2 regions of the Erwinia sp. INIA01 genome follow, and region 2 is predicted to be linked to the other one. Evidence: riboswitches for the same ligand, from Rfam matches in the RefSeq annotation. Region 2 holds a riboswitch; the other holds the start of a gene.

Region 1 (4,901 bases), on a different contig from region 2:
CTTCTTTGCCCAATAACTGTACGATGTCCGTCATGATAACTCCTGTCAAAGGTAGGGAGGGCCACGACCAGCCAACGGTCAAATGGCCCGCTGTTCAGAAATACGACTGATTTCTGACCTCAACAGGGTGAACCTAAACCTTTAACCAGGCAAATTGCTGACTGGATTTTTCAGACTAATGCGCACAAAAGCGCGTTTGCCCCTGCATTCATTACCACCATTGGTGGAAGTGATGAACCGGACCAATCCCCTGCCCGACTTCAAGCGAATCCGCCTGCTCCAGCGCACCCTGCAGCCAGGTCTTCGCCGCCTGCACGGTTGCCACCCAATTATCGTGGCGCGGGCGCAGCGCGGCCAGCGCCGCAGAGAGCGTGCATCCGGTGCCGTGGGTGTGGCGGGTATTCACGCGCGGCGCGGTGAAGCGCTGTTCCAGCTCGCGGGTGAACAGCCAGTCCGGGCTTTCCGACTCGCTGAGGTGGCCGCCCTTCATCAGCACCGCCTGGCAGCCCATCGCCAGCAGTTCCCTGCCCTGCTCGCGCATCTCCTGCTCGTTGCTCGCCATCGGGCAGTCCAACAGAGCAGCGGCCTCCGGCAGATTTGGCGTGATAATCGACACCTGCGGCAGCAGGCGTTCGCGCAGTGTGGCAACCGCCCGTTGAGAAAGCAGCGGATCGCCGCTTTTTGCCAGCATCACCGTATCCAGCACAACCCAGGGTGTGGTGGCTGCCTGCAAACGCTCGGCCACCACTTCCACAATGTCGGATTCCGCCAGCATACCGATTTTGATCGCATCGATACGTACATCCGACAGCACTGAATCCAGCTGCGCGCCAACAAAATCTGGCTCAATACGATAAACCGACTGCACGCCCCGGGTATTCTGCGCAACCAGCGCGGTGATCACGCTGGTGCCGTAAGCGCCCAGCGCCGAGAACGCTTTCAGATCCGCCTGGATACCCGCTCCGCCGCTGGGATCGGTACCGGCAATGGTCAGTGCATTAATCCGCTTCATGCCAGTTCCTCCGGGGTCAACAGATAGAGCGCATCAAGGAAGGCAGGGATAAAGCTCCCCGGTCCTGTTGCGATCGCGGCGGCACGCTCGCCGGCCAGTGATACCACGCGGCAGGCGCTGGCAACGTGGATCAGGCGATCGCCGGGCAGCGAGGCAAAACCCGCCACCACCGCCGACAGCGCACAGCCTGTACCAACCACGCGCGTCATCAACGGTGAACCGCCGCTGACACTGAGAGTCCGCTGACCGTCAGTAACAAAGTCCACTTCTCCGGTGACCGCCACAACCGCCCCGCTCTGCAAAGCGAGCTTCTGTGCGGCCTGGATCGCGGCATCGGACTGATGCCGGGAATCGACGCCGCGCCCTGAAACGGCTTCCTGCGCCAGCGCCTTGATCTCTGAGGCATTACCGCGGATGGCGGCAGGTTGATGATTCAGCAGCTGATGGCAGAATTCGGTACGGAAGGCTAACGCCCCGACCGCCACCGGGTCCAGTGACCAGCTGCGCCCTGCACGGTTTGCTGACTCCACCGCCGCCAGCATCGCCGCGCTGCGCGAGCGGGTCAGCGTGCCGACATTGACCAGCAGCGCGCTGGCTACCGCACTAAACTGCGCAGCCTCTTCGGCATCGATCACCATCGCCGGGGATGCCCCAAGCGCCAGCAGAACGTTGGCCGTAAAGGTCTGTACCACATCATTGGTCATGCAGTGAATAAGGGGGGATTGCTGGCGGAACAGCGCCAGAGAGTGCGCCACATCGTGGTGGCTGAGGGGAATGGGTTGGCTCATCTATACTCCCAACCGGCGATCAAGAAGGCGATGCCGGTTGGAGGCATCTGACTTCCCTCCGCTGGCATTATCCAGTTCAGGTTATGCGGGTTTTTCTCAGCCTTGTCCTGGGAAAACAGGAGGGGCACCCCGAGTCATGTGTTTCGACGGAAAGAATATGTAAAGGGATGGGCTAAATCAAGCATAAGAATTCTAAAGTAAAAAACCCGCCGAGGCGGGTTTTTATTCATCTTAAAGCCTGTCCGACATAGTCTTATCATAAGGTCCAGATTAATAAGCAGCTTTATTAACGAAACCTTTAAAGAAAGTCAGGAAAATAATTTTCAAATCCAACCAAATGCTCCAACCACGAATATAAATCAGGTCGAAATCAACACGCTTTTGCATTTTGTCCAGCGTGTCCGTTTCACCACGGAAGCCATTAATCTGCGCAAGCCCTGTTATCCCCGGCTTAACTTTGTGGCGCAGCATATAACCTTCAATAAGTGAGCGATACTGTTCGTTGTGCGCAACGGCATGAGGGCGTGGACCCACTACTGACATCTGACCAAAAAGCACGTTAAAGAACTGCGGCAGTTCATCCAGTGAGGTATTGCGTAAAAACTTACCGACTTTGGTCACGCGAGGATCGTTTTGCTTAGCCTGGGTAACTTTAGCGCCGTTTTCCATGACTGACATGGTTCTGAACTTCCATACCATTATTGGTTTACCGTCCATGCCATAACGAATCTGGCGGAAGATAACCGGACCAGGAGAACTCATCTTCACAGCACAGGCAATAACAATCAACGGCAGTGAGATAAACAGCAGAATAATCGATGACACAATAATGTCTTCAAGACGCTTGAATACCATATTGATACCGTTAAGAGGCGTATCAAATAATGGGACTACCGGCACACCATTAATCTCTTCAGTACGAGACTGAAGAATATTGAAAGTGAAAACGTCCGGTATTAGTAAAACAGAACAGGTAGTGTCCGTTAAGCGTTTGACAATATCTTTAATTTTGGATTCATCTTTCATGCTCATCGCAATGTAGATACGATCCAATTTGCCTTCGCGGGCATCCTCGATTAGTTTGTCAAAGTCACCCGCGTATTTAATACCATTGGTGTTTTCAATTGGCTGCTCATCATAGACGCCGGCAACAACAAAACCCATCCACGGCTCTTCAAGAAAACTGCTGATCAAGTTGATACCGGCTGGCATAGTCCCCACAAGCGCCACGTTACGTGTGTTGTATCCCATCTTTCTTAGCATCCCGGAACCAATACGAATGGCCATACGGCATACAAGGAAACCGGCAACGACAACCAAATACCATTGAATGAATATTTTGAAGCTCAGATCAAAGTCACTTAACAGGGAGCTTAACCCCAAAGTCAGTAACAGACTTAACGTCCAGTTCTTGGAGATCAGGATCAGCTCTGCGGAAGATTTCACTCCTCTCCAGGAACGGTAAAAATCGGTCATTCCACCGATCATTTGGAAGACAACCAAAACTACGAGTGCAATCAATACATGTTTATAGTCGAACTGCCGATCGTTGAAATAGGCAACAACATATAAACCCAAGAATATAATAGAGATATCTGAAAAACGCTGCACCATTGATATCAATGAGGCATTGGCATTTGAGCGTGTTCGATGATGTAGAATTGTCATTCTAGTGTCACTCTTGTTAGCTGTAGGTCAACAACCTGAAGTGATTAGGTATATTTATAGCATCAGATGATTGCGTTCTTAAATCAGGCTGAGTTCGTGAAAAAGCCCAACCATGATTAAATCAGTAACGAATTTTTTTAGTTTCGTTAAATAAAGACCATTTTCCCTCGACGTAATCAGCAATTTCCTTCTTAAATCTTTCGCTTGAGAAACGCACAGCATTTTCACGGCAGTTTTGTGGCGTGATTGCATCGTCAATCGCATCGAATTTTTTAACAGCTTCAATTACGGATTCAATCGTTTGATGATCGAAGAATATTCCCGTTGGTTTTTCAACCCCGTAAGGACGAATTGTTTCCAGGGCACCACCTTTACCAAAGGCAATTACTGGTGTACCACAGGCCTGAGCTTCTACCGGAGTAATACCGAAATCTTCCTCTGCGGCGAAAACAAAAGCCTTAGCTCTTTGCATATGATCAACCATAACTTCGTTTGACTGGTATCCCATAATTTCAACGTTACTTCCGGCTTTAGACTTAATCTTAGCCATTTCAGAGCCATCGCCGATAACAACTAATTTTTTATCCGGCATTTTACTGAAGGCTTCAACAATCAGATCGATACGCTTGTAAGGAACCATTCGTGAAGCTGTAAAATAGAAATCATCTTTCTTTTCATGCAGTGTAAATCTATCCACATCTACCGGTGGATAAATGACATCAGCTTCACGCCCGTATACTTTCTTAATTCGACGCGCGATGAACTGAGAGTTAGCAATAAAATGATCTACACCGTTTGCCGTTCTATAGTCCCACACTCGGACTTTATGCAGCAACCATTTCGCCAGGAATCCTTTAAGACCTTTATTCAAACCAGCTTCTCGCAGATATTGGTGTTGCATATCCCAGGCATAGCGAATCGGGGAATGCACATAGCTGATATGCAGTTGATCGGGCCCGGTCAGAACTCCTTTTGCAACAGCATGACTGCTTGAAAGCACAACATCATGTTTTGAAACATCAAGCTGCTCAACGGCCATCGTCATAAAAGGCAGATATTTTTGATATTTCTTTTTCGCTGATGGGAATTTTTGAATGAATGTAGTGTTAACTTTTTTATTGTGGAAAAGTTTTTTTGCATCATCATTTAAAAACTCAACAACTGAATAAAGCTCAGAGTTTGGATAAACATCCACAAAATCCTTCACTACTCGCTCGGCACCAGCATAAGTCACTAACCAATCAACAACAATGCCAATGTTTTTTTCCGTAGACATATCATACCCTCTGGCTTAAATATTAACCCTGATGAATAGATTTTTTATTTATTCTTACATCAAGATTTTTGAAAAAATGAGTTATACAGGTGGGTATCCCCACCTGTCAGAAATAAACTATTTTCGTAAAATTTCCAAGATCTCATTCGTTCTTGAC
Region 2 (4,901 bases):
GCGCAGATAAGCGGCGATGGCCGAGAGATCGCTGTCCGACATATATTGTGTGGAGTGGGTGACAACATCGGACATCGGGCCGAAAGTGGCGGTTTTATCTGAACGGCCGGTTTTCAGTAGCGCAACGATTTCATCAGCGTGAGTTTGCCCCAGCCCTGAACGCTGCTCGCCGCGTAGTGAGGGCACCGAATAGCCATCAATGACCTGACCGCCGGACAAGTACTGGGTGCCTTTGCTGTTATCAAAAACGACTTCCTGCAGCGTGATGGCGCGGGGCGTATGGCAGGCACCGCAGTGGCCGAGGCCGGTGACATAATAAGCACCGAGCGCAACCGGTTCTTTCGGCAACGGACCCGGCGGCAGTGGTTTTGGTGCAAAAAGCCAGCGCCACCAGGTCATGGGCCAGCGCATCGAGAGCGGCCAGGGAATGGTGTTGTGCTCGCGGGGAGCCGCGACAGGCGTAACACCGTGCATGAAATAGGCATAAAGCGCTGCCATGTCGTTGTCAGTAATACGCGAGTAAGAGGTCCACGGCATGGCGGGGTATAGCGTGTCATCTGAAGGAGCAATGCCGTATCTGACCGCACGTTCAAAGTCGCCAAACGAATAGTTACCAATACCGGTTTTCTTATCCGGCGTGATGTTCGGCGGGATCATGCCACCAATCGGGGAGGCGATGGGTAAACCGCCACTAAACGCCGGTTTACCGGGGGCCGTATGACAGGCAACACAGTCACCCACGCGAGCCAGATATTCACCACGTGCAACCTGTTGTTCATCCATCGGTAAGGATATTTTAGCGTTGGGATAGCCAGGTTTGGGGATGATAAGAGTGGCTAACCAGGCAAGCACGGCAGCCACAGCCACACAGGCAACGACCCCGCTGGTCCAGCGGCATAGCCGGGATGTGGTCGAACATTTGGTGTGATTTTTGGTCTTTCCCTGGCCATTTTTCATCGGTTTTGATGCCTTGAGTGTGAATTATTTTTCGCTATTTAGTGCTCGTTTATTAGCAATGCGGGTTTTGATTGTTGAAATAACTCGAGAGGATAGTGTCTGAGTTTCTATATTTAAGTTATAAACGAGGTGAGTATGTTCCAGTGCAGGTCAATTTTTTAAACCAAAAATGCCGAGGCGGGTAAATTCGATTTTTTATTAAGACATACTGGTTATTGCATATAATTTACATTTATTTATGCGAGGCAATACTCAGAATTATGTCTATGCCGTTGTGCCTTATTCGGTAATTTTTCAGACATGAAAAACATATCCATCAGCGCGATCTCACCGGGCTGTTGGATCGATTGGCAACCCTGATTTTGGCAAAACACATGACGGGACAGCAGTTGGTTACGCTGGTAAACTATTTTGCGCACTCGGCGGAATTGTCCGATGCAGAGGTTTTTATCCGTAAACTGGCACAGCGCGTGCCGTCGCATAAGGATCAGCTAATGACTCTTGCAGAGCAGCTTGAAAAGAAAGGAATGAAAAAAGGGATTCTGCTCGGGGAGCAGCGCGGCGAACGTTCAGCTACGCTGAAAATTGCGCGAATGATGCTGCGCAATGGACTGGACCCGATCACGGTGATGAAGATAACCGGTTTGAGTGAAGATGACCTCGCAAAGATACCGTATTGATTTTATTTCGTCCGCTGTAAAGTTTTTCAGTCTTAGAGTTTTTGTTTACAACATCTGAACTGACAGGTTATGTTTCTTGCCGAACCTTTCCAGGGGGAGCCCACCAGCGGGCTGAGAGTTTGCACTTGCAACGGTGCGAAGACCCTTAATACCTGATCCGGATAATGCCGGCGAAGGGATGGCGCAACCTGTCTGACTTTTGCCTGCCTCCGATCGAGACGGCCAGAGTATCCACATTCAGTCGCGCTGTCTTTACTTTACAGGACAACACGATGACCGAACGTTTTACCGAAATCCTGCGTAACCAAAATCTGCCAACCTGGTCGGCGGCCGTTAATCACCGTTTCGTTGAGGAGCTGGTGACTGGCACCGTTGACGACCGTGTGATGATCAATTATCTGATTCAGGATCACCGCTTCCTCGACAGCTTCCTGATCCTGGTTGGCGCGGCAATGGCCAGTGCGGATACCACCGAAGCACGCCTGCGTTTTGGCCGCTTTGCCGGGATGGTTTCCTCCGAAGAAAACACCTATTTCCTGCGTTCGTTTATCGCGCTGGGCGTCAGTGAGCAGCTACGTAACGAACAGCCGGATACCGCTCCGACGGCCGGTTTTAAAGCCATCATGCGTGAAGCGGCAGCCACCCGCAGCTATGCGGCGATCCTTACCGTGCTGAACGTAGCTGAATGGCTGTATTATGACTGGGCGACTCACGCTGCCCGACCGCTGCCGGAGAATTTCGTCTACGCCGAGTGGGTTACGCTGCATGATAATCCGGATTTCAACGCGTTTGTGGCATTTATCCGTGAGGAACTGGATCGTGTTGGGCCAGCAGAAGCCTCGCAGTGTGAGGATCTTTTCCGCCGTGCGGTGGGGCTGGAGAAGGCATTTTTTGATGCGGCTTATGCGTAAATCACGCTGAAAGCAGGGTAATGTCAATACGAGTTGCCCGAGAAACTCGGGCATCCGGAGCGTCATAAAGAAGGGGCAGAAAGCCAGTGCAGTCTGCCCCAAAAAACTGCCCCGAAAATCAGCTCCACAGTGCCAGAATTGGCCAGCCGACCAGCAGCAGTAGCGAAATAAATACCACGCCGAATATCGCACCCAGCCGCCAGTAATCTTTCGACTTAACGTAGCCGCAGCCGTAGATAATCACGCCGGGACCGGTGGCATACGGCGTCAGGCAGCCCATAATACCAATCGACAGCACCAGCAGGATACACAGGTGCTCCATCGGCACGCCGGGAATACCTTTCCCCACGGCAAGGATCATCGGCAGCATGGTGGCGGTGTGGGCAGACAGGCTGGCAAACAGATAGTGGGCAAAATAGAACACCAGCACCAGCGCCACCACCGTACCGCTGGGGGAGAATCCCTCCAGATGGCGACTCATGGTGTTGGCAAACCAGTCGATAAAGCCGGAGCGGGTCAGGCCATTCGCCATCACCACCAGCGTGGCGAGGTTAACCAGCGTATTCCAGGCGCTGTGATATTTAGTGATGTCCTTCCACGGAACCACGTGCAGCGCCAGCATCAGGGATACCGCCAGCAGGCCGACCGCCGTGGCGTTAATAATTTTGCCGCCAAATACCCACAAAGACAGACTCAGCAGCACCAGACCAATCAGCGTCATCTCCTGGCGCGTCAGGCGACCCATCTCTTTTAGCGCGCCACCCGCCCAGTTTGAGACTTCCTCGCTGTGGGTGATCTCTGGCTTATAAAGAATATAGGACAGCCAGGGTGCCACGATCAGCAGGATAATCCCCACCGGCAGGAAGCTGAGGAACCACTGCAGCCAGCTGATATGAATACCGGCAATTTTACCCACAAACTCCAGGCCCAGCACGTTAGGCGCGGCACCAGTAATAAACATCGATGAGCTGAGACTGGTGCCTATCACCATCATCCACATCAGGTAGCCGCCGATGCGCTTTGACGAGGGATCGTTGGGGAATGATTTAAACAGCGGCGGCAGGTTTTTGATCACCGGGAACACCGTGCCGCCGGTGCGTGCGGTATTGGAAGGGGTAAACGGTGCCAGCATAATGTCGATGATCACGATGGCGTAGCCCAGCGTCAGCGTGCGCTTACCCATAAACTTAACCATAAACAGTGCGATACGTCGGCCCAGACCGGTAACTTCATAGCCCAGCGCGAAGATAAATGCGCCGAACACCAGCCAGACCGTCGAGCTGGAAAAGCCCGCTAAACCCCATTTCAGCGCCTGTTTACCGGCGTTAAATTCCGGATCTGCCAGCTCGGCGGCATCAAACAACACGTAGTGACTGCCGATAACGCAAATGGTTACGGCGATAAAACTGATCGCGGTTGCCGGGATGGGCTCAAGAATCATCCCAACAATCATCGCCACAAATACCGCAAAATAGTGCCAGGCCTGCGGCGGCATGCCATCAGGCACCGGGATCAGCAGCATAATGGCGAGAACAACCAGCGGTGCCAGAGATTTCCATATCTTATCTTTCGCAATGGACATAATCGATCCTCTATCAGGGATTTAATGATGGTTAATGGCATCAGCCTTCTGGAGCAGCGCGTCCATCTGGCGGAGCAGGTCGGTCACCGGATGTGCGCGATTGCGGGCGCACACCGAGGCCTCCTGCTGACACAGCAGACAGGTGCGGGGAGGCAGGCCGAAGTCTTTGCGCGACAGAAGGGTTCCCTGCGGCGTGAGCACGTCAAAATCCCACAGCCTGCCCAGCGGCGAAGCCTGCTCGAGATCGATCAGCGCGCGCTTCACCCGTTCGGCGGGCGCGTTAACCGCCAGCAGACCTTCCGGGCCGCTGGGTAGCGCAACGCAGCGCTGGCGGTTAATTTCCCAGCCGGACGCTTCCAGCAACTGCCGTAACGCCCGCAGGCCGCGATTGAAAATGTGCCGTGTGAGCGGGCTGTCTTTTACCGATCCCGGTGCCAGAACGGTGAAGGAAATTAACGTACTGGCATCGTGCGCCAGCCATTCCTGCTGACGTGCGCGGCGTGCATCCCGGCTGGTCAGCAGCTGCTCCACGGTGATAACGGCGCGGGTGGCCGAGGTGATATATAGCGGCATGATTCACTCCCTGACCTGACGAACGACATCAATCACCGAGCCGTCGCGGTAGCGCACCACCGCAATAGTTCGATCGGTAAAGGCAATCGGCCGAGGCTTGCCGGTCAGCAGTTCGGCCCGCTCGCGCAGCCATTCAATCGGCACCACCTTTATACCAGCCTCCTTCAGCCGATCGGCCAGTTCGGGGCGGGCCGGATT

What was found. Region 2 has a riboswitch for thiamine pyrophosphate ahead of OMR58_RS11105 (TenA family protein). Riboswitches for the same ligand answer to the same signal wherever they lie in the genome.
Region 1: it holds a riboswitch for thiamine pyrophosphate, as region 2 does, so the genes downstream of both, thiM (hydroxyethylthiazole kinase) here and OMR58_RS11105 (TenA family protein) in region 2, are expected to answer to the same signal.

What each region holds. Positions count from the first base shown of each region.
Region 1 covers NZ_JAPDNC010000003.1:220,355-225,255, reverse strand. Annotated here, with positions in the region: gene fbaB (class I fructose-bisphosphate aldolase) at 1-34, opposite strand, end outside; gene thiD (bifunctional hydroxymethylpyrimidine kinase/phosphomethylpyrimidine kinase) at 212-1,012, opposite strand; gene thiM (hydroxyethylthiazole kinase) at 1,009-1,800, opposite strand; TPP riboswitch at 1,837-1,942, opposite strand; gene wcaJ (undecaprenyl-phosphate glucose phosphotransferase) at 2,071-3,468, opposite strand; gene OMR58_RS06620 (glycosyltransferase family 4 protein) at 3,590-4,744, opposite strand; gene cpsG (phosphomannomutase CpsG) at 4,862-4,901, opposite strand, start outside.
Region 2 covers NZ_JAPDNC010000005.1:212,662-217,562, reverse strand. Annotated here, with positions in the region: gene OMR58_RS11115 (cytochrome c) at 1-957, opposite strand, end outside; partial or broken gene OMR58_RS11110 (Rpn family recombination-promoting nuclease/putative transposase) at 1,260-1,637, shown strand; TPP riboswitch at 1,720-1,833, shown strand; gene OMR58_RS11105 (TenA family protein) at 1,910-2,548, shown strand; gene OMR58_RS11100 (anion permease) at 2,667-4,130, opposite strand; gene citX (citrate lyase holo-[acyl-carrier protein] synthase) at 4,152-4,703, opposite strand; gene citF (citrate lyase subunit alpha) at 4,707-4,901, opposite strand, start outside.